Regions from separate parts of the Streptomyces sp. NPDC030165 genome, predicted to be linked through region 1. Evidence: riboswitches for the same ligand, from Rfam matches in the RefSeq annotation. Region 1 holds a riboswitch; the other holds the start of a gene.
The links. A riboswitch is a leader RNA that binds a small molecule or an ion and turns the genes downstream of it on or off. The one in region 1 is predicted to bind S-adenosylmethionine.

Region 1 (14,115 bases):
CCGACCGGTCTCGCGCAGGTCCTCGGCGAAGTCCAGGATCGAGGCGACGACGGCTTCCGGGCCGCGTTCGCGGCCGGTGGGGCGCCGTGCCTCGTACAGCAGTGTGCCGTCCGCGCCTGCCAGGGCGGCCTTCATTCCGGTGCCGCCCACATCGAGGGCGATGACGTGTCTCACGGGACCAGTTTCGCGCGATCGGCCGTGAAAGGTCTAGTCCACTCGCGGGGATGGCGTGGTTCCGCTCCGGACGGGCGCTGTCGTACCGCCGTGACCTGCGCGTGTGACAGGCGATACGCAAGCGAAATGAGGGGTGGTGTAGACCTTGTGTAGGTAAACGGGGGAGACTCGTCGTTCATGCCGGTTGAGGGCGGGCCCCTGAAGCCACGGGGCATTCCCCGGCAAGCACGGAACATTCGGGACAAAGGCGGTAATGGCAGTGCAGCGGCGGTACTTGAGCCTGGCGGCAGCGGGACTCACCACGGCCATGACGCTTTCCCTGTCAGCCTGCGGCAGCGGCGCGGACGGCGGCGACGTCACCCTCAAGCTCATCGCGGCGGACTACGGCGACAACGCGGCGAACTCCTCCCAGCACTACTGGGACAGGCTCACCAAGGAGTTCGAGAAGAAGAACCCGGGCATCAAGGTCGACGTCTCGGTCTACAGCTGGACGGACGTCGACAAGAAGGTCGAGGAGCTGGTCAAGTCCGGTAAGGCACCGGACATGGCGCAGATCGGCGCGTACGCGGACTACGCGGCCGAAGGCAAGCTCTACAAGGCCAGGGACGTGCTCTCCATCCCCGTGCAGGCCGACTTCGTCCCCGCCCTCGCGGAGGCGGGGGAGTACGGGCGCGAGCAGTACGGGATGCCTTTCGGCGCCAGCACCCGCCGCCTGTTCTACAACAAGAAGCTCTTCGCCGAGGCGGGCATCACCGACCCGCCCCAGACCTGGGCGCAGGTCGCGGCCGACGCGGCCAAGCTCAAGGCCAAGGGCGTGAAGATGCCGTACGCGCTGCCGCTGGGCCCGGAGGAGACGCAGGCCGAGACGCTGATGTGGATGCTCAGCGGCGGCGGCAGCTACACCGACCGCATCGGCAAGTACACGATCGACTCGAAGGAGAACGTCAAGACCTTCGAGTGGCTGAAGAAGGACCTGGTCGGCCCGGGCCTGACCGGCGGCGACCCGGCCAAGCTCAACCGCCAGGACGCGTTCAACGCGTTCGCGGCCGGCGACGTCGGGATGCTCAACGGCCACCCCACCCTGATGAAGCAGGCCGAGGCCAAGGGCGTCGAGTACGGCACCGTCGAGCTGCCGGGCCCCTCCGGCAAGGCCCAGGCCACCATGGGCGTCGCCGACTGGATGACGGCGTTCAAGCAGAACGGCCACCGCGACCAGGTCGGCAAGTTCCTCGACTTCGTCTACAACGAGAAGAACGTCATGGACTTCTCGGGCCACTACGGGCTGCTGCCGGTCACCACCTCCGGCTCCCAGGCGATGCTCGCCGACAACAAGTACGCCAAGCTGCACAGCTTCCTGCGCCAGCTGGACAACGCCGAGTTCTACCCCGCGAACAAGACCTCGTGGCCGCTGGTCAGCAAGACCGTCAAGGCCAAGATGGGCACCGCGGTGGGCGCCAACGGCAACCCGGCGAGCGTGCTCAGCGACATCCAGAACACCGCGAACGAGGCGGACAACACCGCCAAGTGAGCCGCGGCGGCGGACCGCGGGCGCGGTCCGCCGCAGTCCCCCGGCCCCGGGCGGGCGGCGGGGGATTGTCGTACCGCGGCCTTATCGTGGACGGGTGATGACGAGCGAGGGCACCGGCGGCGGCACCGGAGGCGGTGGCATAGGAGCACTGTCCCCCCAGGACGAGGCGGTGCTCGCCGTCGAGCGCCGCTCCTGGCCCCGGCCGGGCGCCAAGGAGCGGGTCATCCGCGAGCGGCTCGGCATCTCGCCGACCCGCTACTACCAGCTGCTGAACGCGCTGCTGGACGACCCGCGGGCACTCGCCCACGACCCGGTCACGGTCAACCGGCTGCGCCGCGTCCGCGAGGCCCGGCGCGGACGCCGCTGAGCGGTGCGCCGGGCGCCGCGGGTCCCCGGCCGGGCCCGGTCCTGGTCATGGCCGGTTCCAGCCCCGCTACACCGCCGCCCCGGGGCCGCGCTGCGCCCATGGGCCCGTACGCCCGACGCGGTCCCGCGCGCGACCGGTAATGTCGTCGCCATGGGCAGCCCCCCGAACTCCTTGCCGACGCCGGTCACCGAAGCGGGCCGGGACGGTCTCGCCGCGCTGCTGGACAGCCCCGGCCGAGCCGTGCTCGCTCTCGACTTCGACGGCACGCTCGCCGACATCGTGCCCGACCCCGAGAAGGCCCGCGCCCACCCCGGCGCCGTGGCCGCGCTCGCCCGCCTCGCGCCGCTGCTGGGCTCGCTGGTGATCATCACCGGTCGCCCGGCCGGCGTCGCGGTCCGCCTGGGCGGCTTCACGGACGCGCCGGGCCTGGAGCAGTTCGTGGTCCTCGGCGGCTACGGCGCCGAGCGCTGGGACGCGGCCACCGGCACGGTACGGGCCCCCGCACCGCCGCCCGGCGTCGCCGCCGTCCAGGCCGAACTCCCCGGCGTACTGGACGGGCTGGGCGCCTGGCACGCCTCCTGGGTGGAGGACAAGGGCCGCGCCATCGCCGTGCACACCCGCCGCGCCGAGGACCCGCAGGCCGCCTTCGAGGTGCTGCGCGAGCCCCTGTACGCGCTCGCCGAACGGCACGGCCTGATCGTCGAGCCCGGCCGCTACGTCCTCGAACTGCGCCCGCCCGGCATGGACAAAGGCGTCGCGCTCGCCGAATACGTACGGGAGACCGGCGCCACCACCGTCCTGTACGGGGGCGACGACCTCGGCGACCTCGCCGCCTACTCCGCCGTGGACAAACTGCGCTCGGACGGCCTGGCCGGGGTGCTGGTGTGCAGCGGCAACGCGGAGGTCGCCGAGCTGGCCGACCGGGCGGACCTCGTCGTCGACGGGCCGGCGGGCGTCGTCGCGCTGCTGCACGCCCTCGCGGACCGCCTGGGCGCACCCGCCTGACGCGAAGCGGCCGGGGCCCTGCCGGGCACGCCCGCCGTGACGCACGCGGCCCGGGCCCGCCCGGGACCCCGGCGCCGCTACCGCTCCAGCGCCCGCAGCTGCTGGAGGAACCAGCGGTCCGGCGGCAGCGCGGTGGCCGCGGCGGCCAGCCGCTTCGTGCGCTCGGCCCGCTCGCCGTCCTCCATGGACAGCGCCTCGTGCAGCGCGCGGGCGGTGGCCGAGACGTCGTACGGATTGACGCAGACCGCGTCCTCGCCCAGTTCCGCGTACGCCCCGGCCTCCCGGGACAGCACCAGCGCGCAGCCCGCCTCGGAGATCACCGGGATTTCCTTCGCGACCAGGTTCATACCGTCCCTGATCGGGTTGACCAGCGCCACGTCGGCGATCCGGTAGGCGGCCAGCGACCGCGCGAAGTCGTCCTTCACGTGCAGCACGACCGGCTGCCAGCCCGGGGTGCCGTACTCCTCGTTGATCTCCTCGGCCAGCCGCCCGACCTCGTCGGTGTACGCGCGGTAGACCTCCAGGTCCTGCCGGGAGGGGTAGGCGAACGCGACATGTACGACGCGCTCGCGCCACTCGGGGTGGCCGGCCAGCAGCGCCCGGTAGGCGCGCAGCCCGCGCACGATGTTCTTGGACAGCTCCGTACGGTCCACCCGGACGATCGTCTTGCGGTCCGGGCCGCCGATCTGCTCGCGCAGCGCCGCCAGCCGCTCGTCCACGTCGGGCTGGTGCGCCCGGTCCCGCAGGAACTCCGCGTCCGCGCCGAGGCCGTGCACGCCGAGCCGGGTCGTGCTGCCGTCGTGGACGATGCTCAGCTCCCCGTCCCCGTCGCGCGCCACCTCGGCGCCCAGCACCGCCGCGCAGCACTCCGCGAACGCCTCGGCCCAGCGCCGTGTCAGGAAAGCGGCGCGGTCGCCGCCCAGCATTCCGCGCAGCACCGTCTCGGCCACGTCGTCCGGCAGCATCCGGAAGTAGTCCGCGGGCGCCCACGGCGTGTGCGAGAAGTGCCCGATGCGCAGGTCGGGGCGGCGGGCGCGGAGCAGGCCCGGCACCAGCGTGAGGTGGTAATCCTGCACGAGGACGACGGCGCCGGGCGCGGCCTCGTCGGCGAGCGCGTCCGCGAAGGCCGCGTTGTACGCCTCGTACGACGCCCACTGCGCGCGGAACCCGTCGTCGAAGGAGGGCTCCAGCGGCGTCTGGTAGAGCATGTGGTGGACGAACCACAGGACCGAGTTGGCGATGCCGTTGTAGGCGTCGGTGAAGACGTCGGCGGGGATGTCCAGCATGCGTACGTGCTGGCCGCCCGTGTCGGCCGGGTCCAGATGGCCGTCGCTGCGCCGGGCCGCCTCGCGGTCGCCGTCCCCGAGGGCGGCGCACACCCACACCGCGCCGGCGTCCGGGCCGATCGCGGAGAGTCCGGAGACCAGCCCGCCACCGCCGCGTTTGGCGGTCAGCGCGCCGTCCTCCCTCTTCCCGTACGAGACCGGGCCGCGGTTGGACGCGACGAGGACCTTGGCACCAGAACGCTCGGAGACCATGTTGCGAGACTAGCCCGCCACCGATCCGCTCAAACGTACGGAACGGAGGCGGAACGTCACGGTTTACGCGGCGCCCACCGCCGGTGTCCGGGACGGTCGCCCCGCGCCGGCCGCCTCAGGCCGCGCGGCGCTCCGCGTACTCCGGTATCTCCGCCATCGGCGGCCGCTCCTCGGTGTCCACGTCCCAGGTGCGCGGCACGAAACCGGCCTCGCCGCGCTCGAACTGGGTCAGCCGCGGGCGCACCAGGTGGCCGCGGGCCAGCCGCAGCTGCGCGGTGCGGTAGATCGCCGCCGCCATCCTGCCGAGTGCCTGGCCGCCCTGGTGGCGGTGCTTGCGCACCCCGACGTCGACCTGGGCCAGCGCGTCCAGCCCGGCCGTGTGCAGTGCGTCGACCAGCAGGCCCAGCTCCACGCCGTACCCCACCGGGAACGGCAGCCGCTCCAGCAGCGACCGGCGCGCCGCGTACTCCCCGCCCAGCGGCTGCACGAACCCGGCCAGCTGCGGCCAGTGCAGGTTCAGCAGCGGCCGGGCGACCAGCTCGGTGACCCGGCCGCCCTGGCCCGCCGCCTCACCCAGCGGACGGTCGTACATCCCCTTGACGAACTGCACGTCCGGGTCGGTGAGCAGCGGACCGACGATCCCGGAGACGAAACCGGCGTCGAACTCGCGCAGGTCCGCGTCGACGAAGCAGACGATGTCGCCGCCGGTGGCCAGCAGGGAGCGCCACAGCACCTCGCCCTTGCCGGGCAGCGCGGGCAGCCGCGGCAGCACCTCGTCCCGGTGGATCACCCGCGCACCCGCCTCGGCCGCGACCTTGGCCGTGCCGTCCGTGGATCCGGAGTCCAGCACCACCAGCTCGTCGACGAGCGGCACCGACGGTGTCATCAGCTCCGTACGGACCGCCTCGACGATCGCGCCGACCGTCGCCTCCTCGTCGAGCGCCGGCAGCACGACGGAGACCGTCTGTCCCGACTCGCGCTTCGCGGCCAGCAGCCGGTCGAGCGGGCGGTCCGCGGCCGACCAGGACCGGCTGGCCAGCCAGCGCTCCACCTCTTCCAGCACGTGCGCGTCTCCTTCGTTCCCGGACCAGCGATGTGATCCATCTCGCGGTGCGGACGGCTGTCTCGACCGCCCTGCCCTTCGGCTACAGTCTTGAACAACGCGATCGCCCCGGACATGCCGGGGTCGCGACAAACGCCTGGGTTCCGGCCCAGCGCCATACCGCTCATCCAGAGGGGCAGAGGGATACGGCCCGTTGAAGCCCCGGCAACCCTCCAGCCGGTCTCCGTCGCCGCACATCGTGCGGCCCGCGAGGCTCCCGGCTAGGGAAGGTGCCAATTCCGTCTCGCGGCGAGATGCGCCGCGGGGAAGATGAGGAGAAAGGGCCTCGCCTCCATGGCTGTGCAATCCGTTGAAAGCACCACTTCCGCCACCGTTTCCCTGGGCCCCGCCGTCGCGCTGTCCTGCCGCGAGTGCGGTGAGCGCTTCGGCCTCGGGCCGATCTTCGCCTGCGCGTCCTGTTTCGGGCCGCTGGAAGTGGCGTACGACCTGCCGGCCGGCGACCCCGAGAGCCTGCGCAAGCGGATCGAGGCGGGCCCCGACAGCATCTGGCGCTACGCGCCGCTGCTGCCCGTCCCGGCCGACGTCGCGGACAAGCCGAACCTCAACCCCGGCCTGACCAAGCTGGTCAAGGCCGACAACCTGGCCCGTGAGCTGGGCGTCACCGGCGGCCTGTACGTCAAGGACGACTCCGGCAACCCGACGCACTCCTTCAAGGACCGCGTCGTCGCCATCGCCGTCGAGGCCGCCCGCGCCTTCGGCTTCACCACCCTGTCCTGCTCCTCCACCGGCAACCTCGCCGGCGCGGTGGGCGCCGCGGCGGCCCGCGCCGGATTCCGCTCCTGCGTGTTCATCCCGCACGACCTGGAGGCGGGCAAGGTCGTCATGGCCGCGGTCTACGGCGGCGAGCTGGTCGGCATCGAGGGCACCTACGACGACGTCAACCGCTTCTGTTCGGAGCTGATCGGCGACCCGCTGGGCGAGGGCTGGGGTTTCGTCAACGTGAACCTGCGCCCGTACTACGGCGAAGGCTCCAAGACCCTCGCCTACGAGATCTGCGAGCAGCTCGGCTGGCGGCTGCCGGACCAGATCGTCATCCCGATCGCCTCCGGCTCCCAGCTCACGAAGATCGACAAGGGGCTGAAGGAGCTGATCGCGCTCGGGCTGGTCGAGGACCGGCCGTACAAGATCTTCGGCGCCCAGGCCGAGGGCTGTTCGCCGGTCTCCACCGCCTTCAAGGCGGGCCACGACGTCGTACGGCCGCAGAAGCCCGACACCATCGCCAAGTCGCTGGCCATCGGCAACCCGGCCGACGGCCCGTACGTGCTCGACATCGCCCGGCGCACCGGCGGCGCGGTCGAGGACGTCGACGACGCGCAGGTGGTCGACGCGATCAAGTTGCTGGCCCGCACGGAAGGCATCTTCGCCGAGACCGCCGGCGGGGTGACCGTGGGCGTGACCAAGAAGCTGATCGAGGACGGCCTGCTCGACCCGGCGCTGACCACCGTCGTACTGAACACCGGCGACGGGCTCAAGACGCTGGACGCCGTGGCGCCGACCACCGGGCCCACGGCCACGATCCGGCCGAGCCTGGACGCGTTCCGCGCCGCCGGTCTGGCGGGCTGACCGCCGCGCGCGGCCGTACACACCGGTACGCGGCCGCGCGCACCCGCGAGCCCCGGCACACGCCTGCGAGCACGGACAGCGCCGGTACGCCTTTGCCCGCGCCCGTGGCCACCGGTACGCCCGCGCCCGCCCGCCCCTCCGCACCCCCTCCCGCAAGCTGGAAGGCAGAACACCATGAGCGTCAACGTCCGCATCCCGACCATCCTGCGCACCTACACCGGCGGCCGGGCCGAGGTCCCCGCCGAGGGCGCGACTCTCTCCGAGGTCATCGCGGACCTGGAGAAGAACCACGCGGGCATCGCGGCCCGCGTCCTGGACGACACCGGCAAGCTGCGCCGCTTCGTGAACGTCTACGTCAACGACGACGACGTGCGCTTCGAGCAGGGCCTGCAGACGCCGACGCCGGACGGCGCGGGCGTCTCGATCATCCCGGCGGTGGCCGGCGGCTGCTGACCCGCCTCCGGGACGCCGGGACGCCGTAACGATCTTTTTCGGCCCTTGTCCGGTCCAACGGCTGGAATCGCCCCGTCCGCCACGAAGCGGACGGGGCGATTCCGTGTTGTTAAAGGCGATACAGTTGGGGCGATCCCTCGTCGAGCGCGTGCCGAACGCATATGAGACCCCGGCAAGTTGTGCGCGAAGTGTGGACATGATTTGTCGCGTTGGTGAGCTTTGCCCGGCCCGACTTGCCCTGGCGTATGGGCTTTTCTTCGTACTTTTACGATTCTTCGCGAGCAGAATTCTCGTCCGACTGACCTGTTGCGCTGGGCAGTTGGACAGATACATTCAGCGGCGGTCGACGCGTTCCGGCGCACACCCCCTCATGTCGGGGGGTGAGGTCTGACCCGGGTCCGCGGAGTGCGGTCCTGTGCAAGGGCCAGTAATAGGGGAGTTAGGCATGGCTCAGGGCACCGTCAAGTGGTTCAACGCGGAGAAGGGGTACGGCTTCATCGCGGTCGACGGTGGTGCGGATGTATTCGTCCACTACAGCGCGATCCAGATGGACGGTTACCGCACCCTTGAGGAGGGTCAGCGGGTCGAGTTCGAGATCTCGCAGGGCCAGAAAGGGCCGCAGGCGGACATGGTCCGCGTGGCCGGCTGAAGCGCCGACCGACTGCTGCGTACGGAGGTCCGCGTCTCCCCGAGGAGGCGCGGACCTTCTGTGTTCGGATGGAGGTCCAGGGGCGGCGCCGGACCGTTCGGTCGTACCCGGTTTGACGGCTGTCGCGCCGGGGGAGGGCTCTCGCCAACGCGCTTGCCCCCTCCTGTCGCCCGGCCGTCACCTCTATAGGGGGCTTCTGCGGAGCCGCTTGCTCCCGCCCGCCGCCCGACCGCCGCCCCAGTAGGAGGCTTCTGCGAAGCCGCTTGCTCCCGCCCGCCGCCCGACCGCCGCCCCAGTAGGAGGCTTCTGCGAAGCCGCTTGCACTCTCATGGGTCGAGTGCTAATCATTGCGTTAGCACTCTACGAGTGAGAGTGACAGCTAAGGACCGACTCGGTGAGGTCCGCGGGCAGGTGGGGCAAGGAACCACAGGCTCGCAGACCGTCCGTCGCGGGCGCCAGCGCGGTCCGGAGTATCCACCCTCCCCCAGACGCAGTCCGGGGGGACCCCCAGTCCGGGAGGACCACTTCACATGGCCAAGATCATCGCGTTCGACGAGGAGGCACGGCGCGGTCTCGAGCGCGGGATGAACCAGCTCGCCGACGCCGTCAAGGTCACCCTTGGCCCCAAGGGCCGCAACGTCGTCCTCGAGAAGAAGTGGGGCGCCCCCACGATCACCAACGATGGTGTGTCCATCGCCAAGGAGATCGAGCTCGAGGACCCGTACGAGAAGATCGGCGCCGAGCTGGTCAAGGAGGTCGCGAAGAAGACGGACGACGTCGCCGGTGACGGCACGACGACCGCGACCGTCCTGGCCCAGGCCCTGGTCCGCGAGGGCCTGCGCAACGTGGCCGCCGGCGCCAACCCGATGGCCCTCAAGCGCGGCATCGAGCGCGCCGTCGAGGCCGTCTCCGCCGCCCTGCTGGAGCAGGCGAAGGACGTGGAGACCAAGGAGCAGATCGCTTCGACCGCCTCCATCTCCGCCGCCGACACCCAGATCGGCGAGCTGATCGCCGAGGCCATGGACAAGGTCGGCAAGGAAGGCGTCATCACCGTCGAGGAGTCCCAGACCTTCGGTCTGGAGCTGGAGCTCACCGAGGGTATGCGCTTCGACAAGGGCTACATCTCGGCGTACTTCGCCACCGACATGGAGCGTATGGAGGCGTCGCTCGACGACCCGTACATCCTCATCGTCAACTCGAAGATCTCCAACGTGAAGGACCTCCTTCCGCTGCTGGAGAAGGTCATGCAGTCGGGCAAGCCGCTGCTGATCATCGCCGAGGACGTCGAGGGCGAGGCCCTGTCGACCCTGGTCGTCAACAAGATCCGCGGCACCTTCAAGTCCGTCGCCGTCAAGGCCCCGGGCTTCGGCGACCGCCGCAAGGCCATGCTCGGCGACATCGCCATCCTCACCGGTGGCACGGTCATCTCCGAGGAGGTCGGCCTCAAGCTGGAGAACGCCGGTCTCGACCTGCTGGGCCGCGCCCGCAAGGTCGTCATCACCAAGGACGAGACCACCATCGTCGACGGTGCCGGTGACAGCGAGCAGGTCCAGGGCCGCGTCAACCAGATCCGCGCCGAGATCGAGAACAGCGACTCGGACTACGACCGCGAGAAGCTCCAGGAGCGGCTGGCGAAGCTGGCCGGCGGCGTGGCCGTCATCAAGGCCGGTGCCGCCACCGAGGTCGAGCTCAAGGAGCGCAAGCACCGCATCGAGGACGCCGTTCGCAACGCGAAGGCGGCCGTCGAGGAGGGCATCGTCGCCGGCGGTGGCGTCGCCCTGCTGCAGGCTTCCTCGGTCTTCGAGAAGCTGGAGCTGGAGGGTGACGAGGCCACCGGTGCCGCCGCTGTGAAGCTGGCCCTGGAGGCCCCGCTGAAGCAGATCTCCGTCAACGGCGGCCTTGAGGGCGGCGTTGTCGTGGAGAAGGTGCGCAACCTGGCCGTCGGCCACGGTCTGAACGCCGCGACCGGCGAGTACGTCGACATGATCGCCGAGGGCATCATCGACCCCGCCAAGGTCACGCGCTCCGCGCTGCAGAACGCCGCGTCGATCGCCGCGCTGTTCCTGACCACCGAGGCCGTCATCGCCGACAAGCCGGAGAAGGCCGCAGCGGCCGCTCCGGGCGGCATGCCGGGCGGTGACATGGACTTCTGATCCTCCCGGATCATCTGTCCTCAGGTCGCTGGGGCGGCACTCCTCCTCCCAGGGGGGTGCCGCCCCAGCGGCGTTTCCGGGCCGATTGTGCTGTGGCGTCCTTGCGCGGACCCCGGCCCGGCGGGGCACGATCGCCTCATGACGACTCGAAACGGGCAGACCGCCCGACCGGACCGGTTCACCGCGGACACCGTCGCGCTGATCACCGGCGGCAGTAGCGGAGTGGGCCTGGCAGCCGCGCGGCGGCTGCTCGCGGACGGCGCGCGGGTGGTGGTGTGCGGCCGCGACGAGCGCCGTCTCGACGCCGCCGTGGCGCAGCTCAGGGAGCAGGCGCACGAGGCGGTGACGGGCGGCGAGGCGGCCGTTGCGAACGCGACAGGGACGGGGGCGGTAGCGTCCGGTGCCGCGGCGGACCGGGTGCTCGGTGTACGGGCCGACACGGCTTCCGTCGCCGACCTGGACACCGTGGTCCGGGCCGTACGCGACCGTTTCGGGCACCTCGACGTCATCTTCGCCAACGCGGGCCGCTACGCCGCCGCGCCCTTCGAGGAGATCACCGAAGCCGACTTCGAGCGCGCGGTCGGCGTGAACTTCAAGGGTGTGTTCTTCACTGTCCAGCGGGCGCTGCCGCTGCTGCGGGACGGCGGCGCGGTCGTCATCAACGCTTCGTCGCTTCTGCAACGCGGGCAGGCGGACGCCACCTTGCACTCCGCGACCAAGGCCGCCGCGCACAACCTCGCCCGTACGCTCGCGGCGGCGCTCGCCGGGCGCCGTATCCGCGTCAATTCGGTCAGTCCCGGCTACGTCGAGACGCCGATGTTCGCCGACTCGGACATCGGTGACGCGGAGGCGGAGAAGCTGCGTGCGCAGACGGCGGCGGGCCGGTTCGGGCGACCGGAGGAGATCGCCGACGCGGTGGCCTTCCTGGCCTCCGGCGAGGCGTCGTACATCAACGGGCAGGACCTGGTCGTGGACGGCGGGCTGCACGGCTGCGCCATGTGAGGGGGCGGGGTGCCGGGGTGCTCCGGGCGCCCGGTGTTATGTCGCTTTCTGTGAGATTCGGCATGTAAGGCGGCGCTGGTCCTGGTATGGGCATGGCGGCCATACTTTCCGGAGCCTCGCCGGAAGGTGATCTTCCGCGCCGGCCGCCCCCGCACCCGGACGCCCCGCAAGGACGCCCATGAGCACGCTCGATTCCCTGGTCGTCGACCTCAACGACGGCCTCTGGACCTACCTGCTGATACCGCTGGTGGTCTGCGCGGGCCTGTATTTCACGGTCCGTTCCAGGGCCGTACAGCTGCGGCTCTTCCCCGAGATGCTGCGGGTCCTCAAGGACAGGTCGCAGCCGCGGGAGGACGGCTCCAAGCCGGTGTCGTCCTTCGGCGCCTTCACCATCTCGGCGGCCGCGCGGGTCGGTACGGGCAACATCGCCGGCGTCGCGACCGCCGTCACCCTGGGCGGCGCGGGCGCGGTGTTCTGGATGTGGGTGATGGCGCTCGTCGGCGGTGCCTCGGCGTTCGTCGAGTCGGCGCTGGCCCAGCTCTACAAGGTCCGCGACGGCGGCGGTTCCGGCAGGTACCGGGGCGGCCCCGCGTACTACATGCAGCGCGGCCTCGGGAAGCGCTGGCCCGGTGTCCTGTTCGCCGTGGCGATCACCGTGACCTTCGGGTTCGTCTTCAACGCCGTGCAGTCCAACACGATCACTTCGGTGGCCTCCGGGTCCGTCTCCGGCAGCGGATCGTCGTGGTTCGCCCCGGCGGTCGGCCTGCTGCTGGCCGGGCTGCTGGGCCTCGCGATCTGCGGCGGGGTCCGCCGCATCACCTCCGTCACGACCGTCCTCGTGCCGGTCATGGCCGTCGTCTACCTGCTGCTGGGCACCGCCGTCGTCCTCCTCAACCTCGGTGACCTGCCGCGGGTCTTCGGCGACATCGTCGGCGGCGCGTTCGGCTTCAAGGAGCTGGCGGCCGGCGGGATCGGCGCGGCGATCCAGCAGGGGGTCCGGCGGGGCATGTTCTCCAACGAGGCGGGCCTGGGCTCCGCGCCCAACGCGGGGGCCGCGGCCGAGGTCACCCACCCGGTCAAGCAGGGGCTCGTCCAGTCCCTCGGCGTCTTCTTCGACACCTTGCTGATCTGTTCGATGACCGCCTTCATCATCCTGACGACCGACCCGGAGCCGGGCGGACGCCAGGGCGCCGACCTGACCCAGTCGGCGCTGACCGACACGCTGGGGGGCTGGGCGGGTCACGTGCTGACGGTCGTCGTCTTCCTGCTCGCCTTCAGCTCCATGATCGGCAACTATTACTACGGCGAGTCCAACATCGGCTTCATGACCCGGCGCGCCTGGGTCCTGCCCGTCTACCGGGCCCTCGTCCTCGGAGTCGTCTTCCTGGGAGCCCTGGGCTCGGTCGGCGTCATCTGGAATCTCGCCGACGTCTTCATGGGGCTGATGGCCCTGGTCAACCTGCTCGCCATCCTTCCTCTGTCGGCGATCGCGTTCCGCCTCCTCGACGACTACACGGCGCAGCGCCGGTCGGGCCTCGACCCGGTGTTCACCAGGTCCCGGATGCCGGATCTGACGGGGGTGGAGTGCTGGCCGGACGAGCGGCCCGCGGCCGCGGCAGGGCGCGGGGAACGGGTGAGCGCGGGCGCGCGCTGAATCCTCCACACCGGCCCTTGGCGTCCGTCACGCGCCCCGCGCTGCCTTGAGGTTGGCCTTCTTCACCTTGTTGCCGCAGGTCGCCATGGAGCACCAGCGCCGTCGACCGCCGCGGCTGGTGTCCACGAAGAGGCCTCCGCAGGTGTGCTGCTCGCACCGCTTGATCACGCCGTCGCGGTGACCGCCCAGGGTCGCGACGGCGTCCAGCGCGACGACGGCGAGTGCGGCGCGCGCGGGGTCGGTCTCCGGGAGGTGCCATCGCGCCTGCCCGCCACTGAGGACGAGCCGGGCCCTGTGCCGCGCGGTCCAGCGGTTGAGCAGCGCTTCGTCGGCCGTCTCCGGTACGCCGCCGGAGGCGATGGCGGTACCGGCGCGGTGGATCGCCTCGCGCAGCTCGCGGGCGTCCCGCAGCAGGGCCTCGGAGACCGGCATGTCCGTACTGCCGAGGTCGTTGACGGCGAGCCAGGCCCGCAGCCGGTCCGGGGTGGCGATCCGCTCCACCGGATCGCCGCGCCGCTCGCCGAGCGTGGCGACGAAACGGAACGCGAGGATCTCGTTGCCGAGCCGGAAGCCCTCCGCGCCGCGCCGAGCGGCGGTCGAGGGCGATGCGTCCGGGGCGGCGGGTGAACCGGTCATGGTGGTTCATGGTACTCCCTGTGCCGCTGCCGGGCCGCCGGTTGACTTCCGCTGGGCGAACCGTCTTAATCGGTTCAAGAGAACCAGTTGAACCTGTTAAAACGGTTCAGCGGCCGCCAAGGAGGAGACATGCCCCCGACCAGCACCCGCCCGCTCACCGGATTCGGCACCGTGAGCGGCGTCCCCTGGCTTCCCGACGGCTTCACGGACGTCTTCGACAGCAGCCTCGTCCGGGTCGGCGAGGTGGACCTGCACACCGTGCAGGGCGGC
Region 2 (14,115 bases), on a different contig from region 1:
CGTACGGACAGCGGTCAGGGTCGGGTTACGGACGAGATCGGCATCATGCCGACGGGGTCCGAGCGCACCCGGGCACCCGGGTACGGGGCGTGCACCACCTGTCCGTTGCCCACATACATACCGACATGACTGGCGTCGTCCCGGTAGATGACCAGGTCCCCCGGCCTGGCCTGACTGACCTGAACCTGCTGCCCCGCGCCGCGCTGGGCTTGCGAGGTGCGCGGGATGGAGATTCCGGCGCGCGCGTAGGCCCACTGCATCAGCCCGGAGCAGTCGAAGGCGGCGGGGCCGGACCGCCCCCAGGCGTACGGGGAGCCGATCGCGGAGCGCACCGCCTGGACGGCGGTCCCGGCGCGGCCGGAGGCGGAGGGCCCGGACAGGTCGGGCAGCGAGCGCCCGACCCCGCGGTTGGCCCGGTCGTAGGCGGCCCGGTGCTCGCCGGTCAGCGAGTTCAGCAGGCGCCGCGCCGAGGCCAGTTTGTCCTCGACGTCCTTCTTGTGGCGCGCGACGTCCTGGCGGCTCGACTCCAGGGCCGCCAGCTTCCCGGTCGCCTCCCGGCGCTCCTGCTCCAGGTTGCGCTGGGCGCTGTGGAGTTCGCGCAGTTCCCCGGCCTGTTCGCCTTGGATGCGGTCGAGGGCGGCGGCCTTGTCGAGGTAGTCCGCCGGGTTCTCGGAGAGCATCAGCTTCAGGGCCGGGTCCAGGCCGCCGGAGCGGTACTGGGCGGAGGCGACGGCGCCGAGCCGGCCGCGCAGCCGGTTGACGTGCCCCTGGCCGCGGGCCACCCGGTCCTGGAGGGCGGCCACCTCGGCCCGCAGCTTCCGGGCCCGCTCGTCGGCCCCGTTGAACTGCTCGGTGGCCTTCTCGGCCTGCTCGTAGAGGGCGTCGACGCGCGAGGTGATCTCGGCGGGCGCCGGGCCGGGAACGGCGTGCGCCGCTCCGGCGGACAGGGCCGCGGCGGCGGTGACCGCGGCGGCGGACAGGACGGTGGCCCTGGTCGCACCGGCCAGGCCGGACTGTGAGACACGGCGGTGGGACGCCACGTGAGGCCGCACTCCCTTCCGTGCAGCCCCTGCCGCCCGGGGCGGGCGGACGCAGACCGGCGGCTGCGAGGGCAGACAGTAACGGCGCCGGTGGCCCGCGGCCAAAGACCCGCAACACCCGTCGCCGGTAGGGAAAAAGCCGCCCCGCCGGTGACTGCGCAGGTCACCGGCGGGGCGGGAAGTCAGCGGCGGGCACCGCAATTCGCCCGAACGGGCGCCGGGTCCGGCCGCATCCCGTGGCGCGGGAAGCGGCCGGCGGAGTGTCAGACGCGGACCCCGAACTGGAAGGGCATGTTGTTGATCGACTCGTAGCGCACGGACGCGCCCGGCTTCGGCGCGTGCAGCACCTGGCCGTTGCCCGCGTACAGGCCGATGTGGTGCAGGTCGCCGTAGAAGAGCACCAGGTCGCCCGGCTTGAGCGCGCTCTGCGAGCCGATCCGGGTACCGGCGTTGGCCTGCGCCTGCGAGGTGCGCGGCAGCGACTGGCCGGCCTGCTGGTACGCCCAGGAGGTCAGACCGGAGCAGTCGAAGGAGGAGGGGCCGGTGGCGCCCCACACGTAGGGCGAGCCGATCTTGGAGGCGGCCGCGGACAGGGCGGCGGCGCCGCGCTGCGAGGCCGGAACGTCGTTGCCCAGGTCGGGCCGCTCGTTGCCGCGGCTGGAGCGGTTCTTCTTGTCCTCCTCCTGCTGCAGCGCCGCCTTCTCCTTGGCGGTCAGCGTGTTCAGGAGCTCCTGCGCCTTGGCGAGCTTGCCCTTGATCTCGTCCTTCTTGTCACCCAGTGCCTTGCGGGTGTCCGAGAGGTCCTTGATCTTGGCCGCGGCCTCCGCGCGCTCCTGCGCGAGCTGCCGCTGCTTGTCCGCGATGGTCTTCAGCTGCTCGGCCTGCTTGCCGCTCAACTGGTCGAGGGTGGCGGCCTTGTCGAGGTAGGTGTCCGGGTCGCCGGAGAGGAAGAGCTGCACGGACGGGTCGATGCTGCCGCTGCGGTACTGGCCGGAGGCGACGGCGCCGAGGCCCTTGCGGAGCTGGTTCAGCTCGCCCTGGCCGCGGGCGACCTTGTCCTGGAGGGCGTCGACCTCCTTCTGCAGCTTCTCCTGGTCCTCCTTGGCCCCGTTGTACTTCTCGGTGGCCTGCTCCGCCTGCTCGTAGAGCTTGTCGACCTCGGACTTGACGTCTTCCTTCTTCGGCTTCGGGTCGGCGTGGGCGGCCTGGGACGAGAGGGCGACGGCCGCCGCGGCGGTCGCGGTGAGGACGGTCACGCGCGTGCGGCTCGGCTGCTTGGGACGACGGTGGGACGCCACGGAGGCGAGCTCCTTCTTCCTTCAGCCGCCTACCGGGCGTGGGGGGGGTACGGGACCCCGGCTCCGCGTGAACGCCGCGGATTCGGCGGTTCCTTCACTGTTCATCCCGGATGGATGATCAACTGCATGAAGGGTTGAGGCCTGACCTTAGTAACCGAGTTGTGATCGCTTCAAATCCTCACCGGAAAAAACTGCTGGATGCTCCTCATCCTTTACCAACATCACACAGGCAGTAATGGCCACTTGACACTCAGGCACGAATGGCAGGCATGACCCACCTCGTTGATGGGTACACCTTCACCCCCGACCCGCGCGTCGCACCGGCCGCTGATTCCCCCACAGCCGCACGAGCAGGATAAGTCCCGCAGCTCCCATCGGGACGTGCGTTCCGGACAAGTCGTACGGACAGAACGTACGACTCAGGTGCGGGCAAGTCGCTTGAGCAGCAAGGCCGATGCGACCGGCCGCGCCCCCGCCTTGGCCACACCGTCGGCCACCTCGCGGTCCGTGGAGACCACCACCACCGGACGGCCGGGCGGCTCGGCCCGTACGAGCTGGCGGATCAGCTCATCGGCCGTCACACCCGGCTTGCTGAACAGGACCCTGACCCCGCGCGGCGGCGCCAGCAGCACCGGCGCGGCCAGCTCCGCACCGTCGAAGACACACGTCATCTCCGCGCCGGTCTGGGCGGCCAGCACCGCGAGGCCGCCCAGCAGCCGCAGCCGCTGTTTGTCCAACGGCATCGTCGGATAACCGGTCTTGGTGACGTTGTACCCGTCCACCACCAGGTGGGCCTGCGGCAGCGCCAGCAGCTGGTCCAGCAGGGCGGGGTCGGTCTCCGACAGCGCGCGCGTGGCGATGTCCTTGGGCGTCATCTTGCCCGGCGCCACCGCGTCCACGGTGTCCGCCGGGTGCGTGTCGGCGGGCGGCAGCGCCAGTTCCCTGCGCAGCCCCTGCGCGGCGTCCAGGACGGTGTCCAGCAGCAGCCGCAGCCGCATGTCCTCGACGCTGCGGCCCTCGCGCGTGGCGCGGCGACTGGCCTCCAGGGACGCCTCGGTCTCCGCGATACGGGCCTTGAGGCGGCGCACCTCGCTGTCCGCGGCGGTCTTCTCCTGCGCCGCGGCGGCCCGCACGGACTCCGTCTCGGCCGCGGCCTTGCGTGCCGCCGCCTCGCCCCGCTTGACATCGCTGAGCGCGCTGCGCAGCTTGCGCTGCAACGACTCGTTCTCCTTGCGCAGCGCGTCCAGGTCACCGCGGGCGCGCTCGGCCTCGGCCCGGGCCTGCGCGCGGGTCTGCGCCAGCTCCTCGCGCAGCGCGGCCAGCTCGCGTTCGGCCTCCTCGCCGGCCTGTTCCGCGCGGGCGCGCTGCGCCTCCTCGCCGGCCGCGGCGACCAGCTTCACCCAGCCCTCGGGGCGCAGCACATAGGCCGCCGCCGCGACATCGAGCGGGTCGGCGGCGGCGGGCGGGGTGCCGTTGTCCAGCGCCTCGGCCAGTTCCGGCTGCGCCTCGCGCAGCCGGCCCGCGATCCGCTGCCGGAAGACCGCGTCGTTCTCCAGCGCGGCGGCCATCGCGTTGCCCGCGAACTTGGCCCGGCGGATGGGGGTGAACCGGGCGTACTGGCGCAGCGGCGGCGGGAGTTCGGCGACCGTCAGGCCTCCGAAGGACTCCGCGGTGAGCGCCACGACCCGGCGCCGCACGCCCTCGGGCAGCGGACGGTCGAGCACCTCGTCCGCCTCGGCCGCACCGGCCTCGGCATCGTGCTCCGCCCCCGCAGGCCCTTCTGGACGCTCCACCACTACTGCATCGCTCCGATCTCAGGCGCTCGACTCAGGCACTGGCGCCCGGCCGGTCGACCAGCTCGATCTGGTCGACCGCGTTGCACCAGCGGCAGCGCACGGACTCGATGCTCTCACTGAGCACCTCGCGTTCCTCCACCTTCGGCTCCCCGGCGAGGTCGAGGTGGACGTACTCCACGACCTCGGAGCGCCGGGTCACGTCGAAGCGCGTCAGATTGCCGCACAGCGTGCAGCGCCACCGGGTCCCGTCCGTCGGCAGGGGAACAGCCATGGTGTCGTCCTCTTTCGTCACGCTCGGGCGAGCGGGGCTCGTGCTGTCGGTCGGGGGCTTCCCGCGGTGCGCCGTCGGACTGCGGAAGTACGCGGGGTACTGCCCGTTACCCTACGGCCTGACGCGGGTACGGTGCGGGCCCGCCCGGGAGGCGGGACGCGGCGAGGCACTCTGTCCCGATTGCCCGTATTACGCAATGATCACTTCATGACGGCCCCGCCCCTGTTCCCCCGGACGCCCCGCGCCCGCACGGTTGCGACCGTGTTTTCCCGCATGACGAACGTCCTGATCGCCCTGTGCTGCGTGGCCTTCGTCGTCGGGCCCGCCTCGGGACTCAACGGCATATACGGCACCGGCGACGCCGTCGTCCAGGCACAGACCGCGTACTTCGAACGCTGGGGCGTCATCCCGCGCGACCTGTGGAGCGGCTCGCCGGGTGCGCTGCTCACCCCGCTGACCGCGCTGTTCGTGCACGGCAGCTGGCTGCACCTGCTGGGCAACGTCCTCTTCCTCTACGTCTTCGGCGGCATGACCGAGAGCCGCATGGGCCGCCTGCCGTTCACCCTCTTCTACCTCGTGACCGGCTACCTGGCCCTGATGGGCTACGCGGCCGCACACGCCTCCTCCGGGCAGACCCTGGTCGGCGCCTCCGGGGCGATCTCCGGGGTGCTGGGGGCGTTCCTCTACCTCTTCCCCAAGGCCCGGGTCACCAGCATCTACCCGTTCCTCTTCTTCCTGCCGCTGCGCTTCCCGGCGTGGATCGTGCTGCTGTTCTGGTTCGTCCTCCAGTGGATCGCCGCGCAGCGCGACCCCAGCACCCCGGGTGTGGCCTACCTCGCCCATGTCGTGGGCTTCGCGGTGGGCTTCCTGTACGCCTGGGTGCGGTATCGGCCGAGCCCCGCTCCGCCCGGGGACGCCGCCGCGGCCCCCGGTAGTGTGGACTCCGCCGGAACGGCGAAGCAGCAGGCGGCCGAGGGAGAGAGCCAACCGTGATCACTTCGATCGTGCTCATCAAGACCAGCGTGGACCAGATCCCGGAGATCGCGGAGAAGATCGCCGCACTGGAGGGCGTCAGCGAGGTCTACTCGGTCACCGGTGCGCACGACCTGATCGCCATGGTGCGGGTGGCCGAGCACGACGACCTGGCCGACGTCATCCCCGGCCGGATCAGCAAGGTGCCGGGCGTCGCCTCCACCGAGACGCACATCGCCTTCCGTACGTACTCCCAGCACGACCTGGAAGCGGCCTTCGCGATCGGCCTGGACGCCTGACCGGAACCGCCCCCGCACACGAGACCCGCACCGCGGCGCCCGGACAGCGGAGCGCCGCGGCGCGGGCGGTCCGGAAGGCCTACGCCGCGGTGTCCGGCACGCAGCGCCCGTCCTCGGTGCGGTAGCTCCACCGCGCGCCCTGCGTCACCAGTTCCTTGACGGCCCGTACGAAACGGTCCACGTGCTCGTCGGGCGTGCCCGCCCCGAAGCTCACCCGGATGGCGTTCAGCGACTGCTCCCCCGGTGCCCCTTCGGGCGCACCGCACTCTCCCGGGGCCTGGGACTGGGCGCCCAGCAGGGTCCGTACGAGGGGGTGCGCGCAGAACAGCCCGTCGCGCACGCCGATGCCGTACTCCGCGGAGAGCGCCGCCGCGAAGTGCGAGCTGTTCCAGCCCCGGACGACGAAGGACAGCACGCCCACCCGCGGAGCGTCGTCCCCGAACAGCGAGAGCACCGTGACCTCGGGCACCTCGGCGAGGCCCGCCCGTACCCGCTCGACCAGCTGCTGCTCCCGGGCCACCAGGTTCTCGAAGCCCGCCTCGGTGAGCGCCTTGCAGGCGGCGGCGATGGCGTAGACGCCGATGACGTTGGGCGAGCCGGCCTCGTGGCGGGCCGCGGTGGTGTGCCAGTCGACGTCCACCCCGCCGTCGGCGCGACGGGCGACCGTACGGCTGGCGCCGCCGCCCGCGAGGTAGGGCTCCGCGGCCTGGAGCCAGTCCGCGCGCCCGGCCAGCACACCGGCCCCGAAGGGCGCGTACAGCTTGTGGCCGGAGAAGGCCACCCAGTCCACGTCCAGCCCGGCGATGTCGACCGGGTGGTGCGGGGCGAGCTGTGCGGCGTCGAGCACGATGCGCGCCCCGTGCGCGTGCGCGGCGGCGGCCAGCTCCCGTACGGGCCACAGCTCACCGGTCACATTGGACGCACCGGTCACGCAGACCAGGGCGTGCCTGTAGGGCTCGCGCTCCGCCAGCGCCCGCTCCAGCGTGTCCACCGCCTGCTGCGGGGTGCGGGGCGCGTCCAGGTACGTCACCTCGACGTCCGCGCGCTGCTCCCAGGGCAGCAGCGAGGCATGGTGCTCGGTCTCGAAGACGAACACCCGGGTGTCCGCGGGCAGCACCGCGGCCAGCAGGTTCAGCGAGTCGGTGGTGGAGCGGGTGAAGACCACCTGGTCGCCCTCCCGTCGCCCACTACCACCCTTGCCGGACTGGGCTTCGCCCAGGCCCCCTTCGATTCGGCAGCCGAGAAAGTCCGCGACCTCGGCGCGGCAGTTCTCGAACAGGTCGGTGGACAGCTGCGAGAGGTAGCCCGCCCCGCGGTGCACGCTGCCGTAGTACGGGGCGTACGCGGCCACGTCGTCCCAGACGCGCTGGAGCGCCGGGGCGCTGGCGGCGATGTCCAGCGCGGCGTACTCGACCTCGCCGCCCGTGACGAGCGGGACCAGCACGTCCCGGCCCAGCACGGGCAGCGGGGCGCAGACGGCGGCATCGGTGGTGGTGACAGCGGAAACAGGCATGGCGAACTCCCGTGAAGGCAGGGCGACTTCGCTGCGGGGCCCACACGCCGAAGCGGGACCGGCCGGCAGCGGTGAAAGGAAAAAAAGGGGGGTGCGGAAAACGGGGCCGGACGGCCCTAACGCATTCGCTGAATCACGGGAGATCTCCCTCAAGGACCAGGATCCCTGGCACGAGGGATCCGCGCTTGCCGCAGACCTCGCTGCCTGCGACCTGGTCATCACCCGGGGCACCCCGCCACGGACGGAGGGTTGCCGGACAGCGGGCCGGGGCCGTAGTCGCTGTCACTCGTGACCTGGGCAGAATCATGCCACACGATCGGAAACGCGCAAGGCCCGGTCCGCATCCCGGACCGGGCCCCGCGTCACACCACGGCCGCCCTCAGGTGTTGCTGGCCGCCACCCACCGCTCCAGCGCCCGGCGGGCCGCGCCGGAGTCGACGGACTCGGCGGCCTTGGCGATGCCCGCCGCGATCTGGTCGCTCAGGGGCGCGTCCGTCGGCTCCAGGGCGACCAGCGCCGCCGCGGAGTTCAGCAGGACCGCGTCCCGTACGGGGCCCGTCTCGCCGCCCAGCATGCGGCGCGCCACGTCCGCGTTGTACGAGGCGTCGGCGCCGCGCAGCGCCTCCACGGGCACCAGGCCGATGCCCACGTCCCGCGGGTCGAAGGTCTCCTCGCGTACGCCGCCGTCCCGTACGACCCAGACCTTGGACGTGGCGGTGGTCGTCAGTTCGTCCAGGCCGTCGTCGCCGCGGAAGACCAGGGCGGAGGAGCCGCGCTCGGCCAGCACCCCGGCCAGGATGGGCGCCATCCGCGCGTCGGCGACGCCGGTGGCCTGGGCCCGTACCTTCGCCGGGTTGGTCAGCGGGCCCAGCACGTTGAACGTCGTACGGATGCCCAGTTCGCGCCGTGCGGGCGCCACGTGCCGCAGCGACGGATGGAACTTGACCGCGAAGCAGAAGGTGATCCCGGCCTCCTCGGCGACCTCGACGACCCGGCGCGGGGTCAGGTCCAAGTTGACACCCAGCTTCTCCAGCACGTCGGACGCGCCGCTGGCCGACGAGGCGGCCCGGTTGCCGTGCTTGACGACCTTCGCGCCGGTGCCGGCCACCACGATCGAGGACATCGTGGAGATGTTGACGGTCTTGGCGCCGTCGCCGCCGGTGCCGACGATGTCCACGCTCGGGCCCGGCACCTCGATGAGGTTGGCGTGCGCGTACATCGCCCGTACCAGGCCGGAGATCTCCGCGACCGTCTCGCCCTTCGCCCGCAGCGCCACCGCGAACCCGGCGATCTGCGCGTCGGTGGCCTGGCCGCGCATGATGCGGTCCATCGCCCACGCGGTGTCGTCGGCGCCCAGGTCGCGGCCCTGGAGGAGGGCTTCCAGCACGCCCGGCCAGGTGCGGGCCGCCACGCTGTCGCCGCCGTTCGGGGTCGCAACGTTCATGGTCCACACTCCTGGATTCGTCTCCTGCTGGTGCCGAAACCCTATCCGGCGCCGGGACATGCCGAAGGGCCCCGTCCAATGGGGTCTCCCCTGCTCATTAAGAGCTTGGGGAACTGGAAGGGGCCCTCTGGGTGGCGTACTTACGCGGTGGTACTGCCGTGCGTCACACGGCGGGGATCAGTGGTGGCCGTGGCCGCTGGTGATCTCCTTGTACTCCTCCGGGGTCGGCTTCGGGATGACGTTGTCCTCGCCGTAGTAGCCCTTGGAGAGCTTGGCGCGGAGCTTCGTCGACCGCTTGACCTTCCGCTCGACACCGTTCTCGTCGACCTCCGGGCCGATCTCGAACGGCTTGGGCTGCTCGTGCTGGGTGAGCGTGTGCAGCTGCTCCTGGTTGAGCGGCTCGTGCACCTCGATGAACTCACCGTGCGGCAGGCGCTTGATGATGCCGGACTCGCGTCCGTGCAGCACCTTGTCGCGGTCCCGGCGCTGCAGACCCAGGCAGATCCGCTTGGTGACGATGAAGGCCAGCACCGGCCCGACGAAGAAGCCGATCCGGACGAACCAGGTCAGGGCGTTCAGCGACAGGTGGAAGTGGGTGGCCCACAGGTCGTTGCCACCGCCGATGAGCATGATCAGGTAGGCGGTCAGCCAGGCCACACCGAAGCCGGTACGCGTCGGGGCGTTGCGCGGGCGGTCCAGGATGTGGTGCTCGCGCTTGTCCCCGGTGACCCAGGACTCGACGAACGGGTAGACCGCGATCGCGACCAGCACCAGCGGGAAGATGAGGATCGGGATCAGCACACCGAAGTTGATGGTGTGGCCCCAGATGTCCCACTCCCAGCCGGGCATCACACGGACCAGACCCTCGGCGAAGCCCATGTACCAGTCGGGCTGGGCGCCGGTGGACACCTGGTCGGGCCGGTACGGGCCGATGGCCCACACCGGGTTGATGCTGGCGACCGCCGCGATCACCGAGATCACGCCGAAGACCAGGAAGAAGAAGCCTCCGGCCTTGGCCATGTAGACCGGCAGCAGCGGCATGCCGACGACGTTCTTGTTGGTCTTGCCGGCACCCGGGAACTGCGTGTGCTTGTGGTAGAAGACCAGGATCAGGTGCGCCACCAGCAGTCCCAGCATGATGCCGGGCAGCAGCAGGACGTGGACCGTGAAGAACCTGGGGATGATGTCGTGCCCCGGGAACTCCCCGCCGAAGATGAACATCTGCAGGTACGAGCCGACCAGCGGCATCGCCAGGATGACACCCTCGATGAACCGGACGCCGGTGCCGGAGAGCAGGTCGTCCGGCAGCGAGTAGCCGGTGAAACCGGTGAACATGCCCAGCACCAGCAGCAGGAAGCCGAACAGCCAGTTGACCTCGCGCGGCTTGCGGAAGGCGCCGGTGAAGAACACCCGCATCATGTGCACCATCATGCCGCCCAGGAAGACCAGGGCCGCCCAGTGGTGGATCTGCCGGATGAGCAGACCGCCGCGCACGTCGAAGCTGATGTCCAGCGTCGACTCGAACGCCTGCGTCATCCGGATCCCGTGCATGGGCACGTACGAGCCGTGGTAGGTCACCTCGGCCATGCTCGGGTGGAAGAACAGCGTCAGGTAGACGCCGGTCAGGATGATGATGATGAAGCTGTAGAGGCAGATCTCACCCAGCATGAAGGACCAGTGGTCCGGGAAGATCTTGCGCATGTTGGCCTTGGCGAGGCTGTAGATGCCCAGCCGGCCGTCCGCCCAGTCGGCGATCCGCTCGCCCCGCGGCGCCTGGCCGCGGCGCGTGGTGGTCGCGCTCGTCTCGTTACTCATCCGCGCTCCCAGAAGCTCGGGCCGACGGGCTCCGCGAAGTCGCTTACGGCTTCGAGGAAGCCGTCCTTCACCGTGATGTGCAGCTGCGGCAGGGCGTGTCCGGCGGGGCCGAAGATGACGCGTCCGCCGTCGGACAGGTCGAAGGTCGACTGGTGGCAGGGGCACAGCACGTGGTGCGTCTGCTGCTCGTACAGGCTGATCGGGCAGCCCACGTGGGTGCAGATCTTCGAGTACGCGACGATGCCCTCGTGCGACCAGTCCAGTTCCCGCTTGTCCTTGATGTTCTGCGGCTGGATCCGCACGAGCATCAGGGCGTCCTTGGCGATCTTCTGGTTGAACTCGTGGTCGTCCTCCTCCAGGCCCTCGGGCTTGGCGAAGGTCAGCGAGCCGACCGCGATGTCCTCGGGACGCAGCGGGAGGTTGGTCGACTGGTTGACCAGGCGGATGCCCTTCTTCCAGCCGGTGGTGCGGAGCTTCTTCTCCGGCAGCGGGCCGAGGTCGCGCAGCAGCACCACACCGGAGAGCGGCACCAGGGCCAGCGCGCCGAACATGGTGTTGCGGACCAGCTTGCGCCGGCCGATCCCGGACTCCTTCGCGCCCTGGCGGAAGTCGTCCATGACCTTGGCCTTGACCTCGGGGGCCGCCTCGATCGGGTGCCGGTCGTCGGCCACCTCTTCGTCGGACATCAGCGTGCGGGCCCAGTGGACCGCGCCGGCGCCGATGCAGAACAGCGCCACACCGAGCGTCAGGCCGAGCCAGAAGTTCAGCGCGCTGACGTGACCGAACGGCCAGATGTAGGTGATCTGGTCGACCGGGAAGATCACGTACGCGGCGATGAAGCCGACCGTCGCGAGCATCGACAGGGTGAAGAGGAAGGCGACCGCGCGCTCGGAGCGCTTGGCGGCCCGCTCGTCGATGTCCTGGATGCGGGGCTCGTGGGGCGGCAACCCCGGGTCGGCGAAGGGGTTGTCCGCCGTCTCGACCGCGCCGCCGTGAGCCGTGTCCCGCTCACTGGGGAGGTTCTTTTCTGGCACGTCTTCGTGTCGTCCAGTCTCACTCATGACTTCTTGGCCTTCGTAGTCCGGGCTGCGACCCAGATGGCGACCGCGATCAGCGCGCCCAGGCCGGCGATCCAACCGAAGAGGCCCTCACTGACCGGGCCGAGACCGCCCAGGCCCAGACCACCGGGGCTGGGGGTGTCGTCGCTGTTGACGGCGCCGAGGTAGGACACGATGTCCTTCTTGTTCTGCGGGGACAGCGAGCCGTCACCGAAGGAAGGCATGTTCTGCGGGCCGGTCTCCATGGCCTCGTAGATGTGCTTCGGGTCCACGCCTTCGAGCGTCGGTGCGAACTTGCCGTTGGTCAGGGCGCCGCCCTTACCGGTGAAGTTGTGGCACTGCGCGCAGTTCGTACGGAACAGCTCACCGCCCTTGGCGATGTCCGCGCCGTCCTTGCTGTACTGGTCCTTGCCGGGCACGCTGGGACCGGCGCCGAGCGACGCGACGTACGCCGCGAGCTGGTCGATCTCGGCCTGGCTGTAGATGTTCTTCTTCCGCGGCACCTGGGCGCCGGGCTGCTGCGCCGGCATCCGGCCGGTACCGACCTGGAAGTCGACGGCGGCGGCGCCCACGCCGACCAGGCTCGGGCCGTCGGAGGTGCCCTGACCGCCGGTGCCGTGGCAGCTGGCGCAGCCGACGGCGAAGAGCTTCTTGCCCTCCTTGATGGCAAGAGACTGGGCGGTGTCATCGGCCTGAGCCTTGTCCGCAGGCGCGAACGCGGCGTACAGCCCCCCAGTGACCGCCAGCGCGAAGAGTAGGACGACGAGCGCCGCCAGCGGATGGCGCCGTCGTGCGGAGAGCTTTTTCACGGATTACCCCGGTGTCAGGATCTTCTGCGTCGATGCTTTGGCTATGTCTGTCTGATGCGCGGTTCCGGTGCGTGACCGGTCAGCGGATCAGGTAGATCGTGGCGAAGAGGCCGATCCAGACGACATCGACGAAGTGCCAGTAGTAGGACACGACGATGGCCGCGGTGGCCTGTTCGTGGGTGAACCTCTTGGCCGCGTACGTCCTGCCCAGGACCAGCAGGAAGGCGATGAGTCCGCCTGTCACGTGCAGTCCGTGGAAGCCGGTGGTCAGGTAGAACACCGATCCGTACGGGCCGGACGAGAGCGAGAGGCCCTCCTCCTTGACCAGATCGGTGTACTCGAAGACCTGACCGCCGATGAAGATCGCACCCATGATGAAGGTGACCACGAACCAGGTCCGGAGCTTCTTGACATCGCCGCGCTCGGCCGCGAACACGCCGAGCTGGCAGGTCAGGGAGCTGAGCACCAGGATCGTGGTGTTCGTCGCGGAGAACGGAAGATTCAGCGCATCGGCGGATTCCTTCCAATACTCGGTCCCGGTCACCGAACGGAGGGTGAAGTACATCGCGAAGAGGGCCGCGAAGAACATCAGCTCGGAACTCAGCCAGATGATGGTTCCGACGCTGGTGAGGTTCGGCCGATTGACCGACGGGTGCGCGTGCCCGGTTTCTACTGTCGTTGCTGTCGCCACGACCGACATTATGTCGGTCGCTTATCCCGCCCTCACTCCGGGGGGTGCCGTTCGGTGTGTCAAGGGCGTATGCCCTGCTCGTACGGCCCACCGCGGCAGTCGCCCGAAGGGAGGACCCGGGACCCGCCGTACGGCCCCGCGTCCCCGCCCCGACCAGTCCTGACGGGCCGTCGGCCAGATCTTGGATCCTGTCGAACCCTCCTGCGCGCCGCCGTACGAGCAGTAGCATCCGCGCTGGAGGCACCACCCGGCGGCGGCCGGGCGAGGCCCCGCCCGAAGCCGTACCGCCGAGATGTGTGGAGGAACGATGCAGGCGACTGCCACGGTGCTGGTCTACAGCGACAACGCCGACACCCGCGAGCAGGTACGGCTCGCGACGGGCCGCCGGCCTGCCGCCGACGTGCCGCCGGTGGAGATCGTGGAGTGCGCGACCCTCCCGGCCGTCCTGGAGGCCCTGGAGCGGGGCGGGATCGACGCGTGCGTCCTGGACGGTGAGACGGCGCCCGCGGGCGGCATGGGCGTCTGCCGGCAGATCAAGGACGAGATCTTCCACTGCCCGCCGGTGCTGCTGCTGATCGGCCGTCCGCAGGACGCCTGGCTGGCGACGTGGAGCCGCGCGGACGCCGCTGTGACGCACCCTGTGGACCCGGTGGCCTTCACGGACGCCTTGGCCGGGCTGCTGCGCCGCAGGCTCCTCACGGAAGCCTGAGCGGCCTTCTGGAGGCCTTCCTGAGGGCCTCTCAGGCCTGCGGGCGCAGCCGGGCGGCATTCTCGGGTCCCGGCCGCTGGTCCTGTTCGCCTGTGGTGCTGGGCTTGTTCTTGTCCAGCGCGCTGCCCTCGCGCCACTGCTTCCACGGCATGTTCCAGTCGCCGAAGCCGTTGTCGAAGGGCGTCATGGTCTCGCCGCCGCTGTTGACGACCTTGACGAGGTCGCCGACCCGCACGGTGTCGAAGAACCACTTGGCGTTGCCGGTGGACATGCCGGTGCAGCCGTGGCTGACGTTGGCGGCGCCCTGCGACCCCACGGACCAGGGCGCCGCGTGCACGTACTCGCCGCTCCAGGTCACCCGGGTGGCCCAGTAGACCGGCAGGTCGTAGGAGTCCGAGCT

Region 2: linked by a shared signal. The riboswitch ahead of ACZ4Z1_RS25360 (aminotransferase class V-fold PLP-dependent enzyme) and the one ahead of thrC (threonine synthase) in region 1 are both predicted to bind S-adenosylmethionine.

Annotation. Positions count from the first base shown of each region.
Region 1 covers NZ_JBVIBD010000015.1:123,701-137,815, forward strand. Annotated here, with positions in the region: gene ACZ4Z1_RS26705 (ROK family protein) at 1-174, opposite strand, end outside; gene ACZ4Z1_RS26710 (extracellular solute-binding protein) at 434-1,702, shown strand; gene ACZ4Z1_RS26715 (DUF3263 domain-containing protein) at 1,800-2,069, shown strand; gene otsB (trehalose-phosphatase) at 2,220-3,074, shown strand; gene ACZ4Z1_RS26725 (alpha,alpha-trehalose-phosphate synthase (UDP-forming)) at 3,152-4,612, opposite strand; gene ACZ4Z1_RS26730 (glucosyl-3-phosphoglycerate synthase) at 4,728-5,675, opposite strand; SAM riboswitch class I at 5,836-5,991, shown strand; gene thrC (threonine synthase) at 6,009-7,298, shown strand; gene ACZ4Z1_RS26740 (MoaD/ThiS family protein) at 7,473-7,751, shown strand; gene ACZ4Z1_RS26745 (cold-shock protein) at 8,197-8,400, shown strand; gene groL (chaperonin GroEL) at 8,931-10,553, shown strand; gene ACZ4Z1_RS26755 (SDR family NAD(P)-dependent oxidoreductase) at 10,692-11,555, shown strand; gene ACZ4Z1_RS26760 (alanine/glycine:cation symporter family protein) at 11,734-13,209, shown strand; gene ACZ4Z1_RS26765 (CGNR zinc finger domain-containing protein) at 13,237-13,845, opposite strand; gene ACZ4Z1_RS26770 (alpha/beta fold hydrolase) at 13,975-14,115, shown strand, end outside.
Region 2 covers NZ_JBVIBD010000014.1:94,245-108,359, forward strand. Annotated here, with positions in the region: gene ACZ4Z1_RS25330 (C40 family peptidase) at 15-1,040, opposite strand; gene ACZ4Z1_RS25335 (C40 family peptidase) at 1,304-2,338, opposite strand; gene ACZ4Z1_RS25340 (NYN domain-containing protein) at 2,758-4,134, opposite strand; gene ACZ4Z1_RS25345 (hypothetical protein) at 4,166-4,405, opposite strand; gene ACZ4Z1_RS25350 (rhomboid family intramembrane serine protease) at 4,679-5,398, shown strand; gene ACZ4Z1_RS25355 (Lrp/AsnC family transcriptional regulator) at 5,395-5,676, shown strand; gene ACZ4Z1_RS25360 (aminotransferase class V-fold PLP-dependent enzyme) at 5,756-7,189, opposite strand; SAM riboswitch class IV at 7,366-7,483, opposite strand; gene trpD (anthranilate phosphoribosyltransferase) at 7,569-8,633, opposite strand; gene qcrB (cytochrome bc1 complex cytochrome b subunit) at 8,811-10,448, opposite strand; gene qcrA (cytochrome bc1 complex Rieske iron-sulfur subunit) at 10,445-11,509, opposite strand; gene qcrC (cytochrome bc1 complex diheme cytochrome c subunit) at 11,506-12,315, opposite strand; gene ctaE (aa3-type cytochrome oxidase subunit III) at 12,395-13,015, opposite strand; gene ACZ4Z1_RS25390 (hypothetical protein) at 13,314-13,715, shown strand; gene ACZ4Z1_RS25395 (L,D-transpeptidase) at 13,747-14,115, opposite strand, start outside.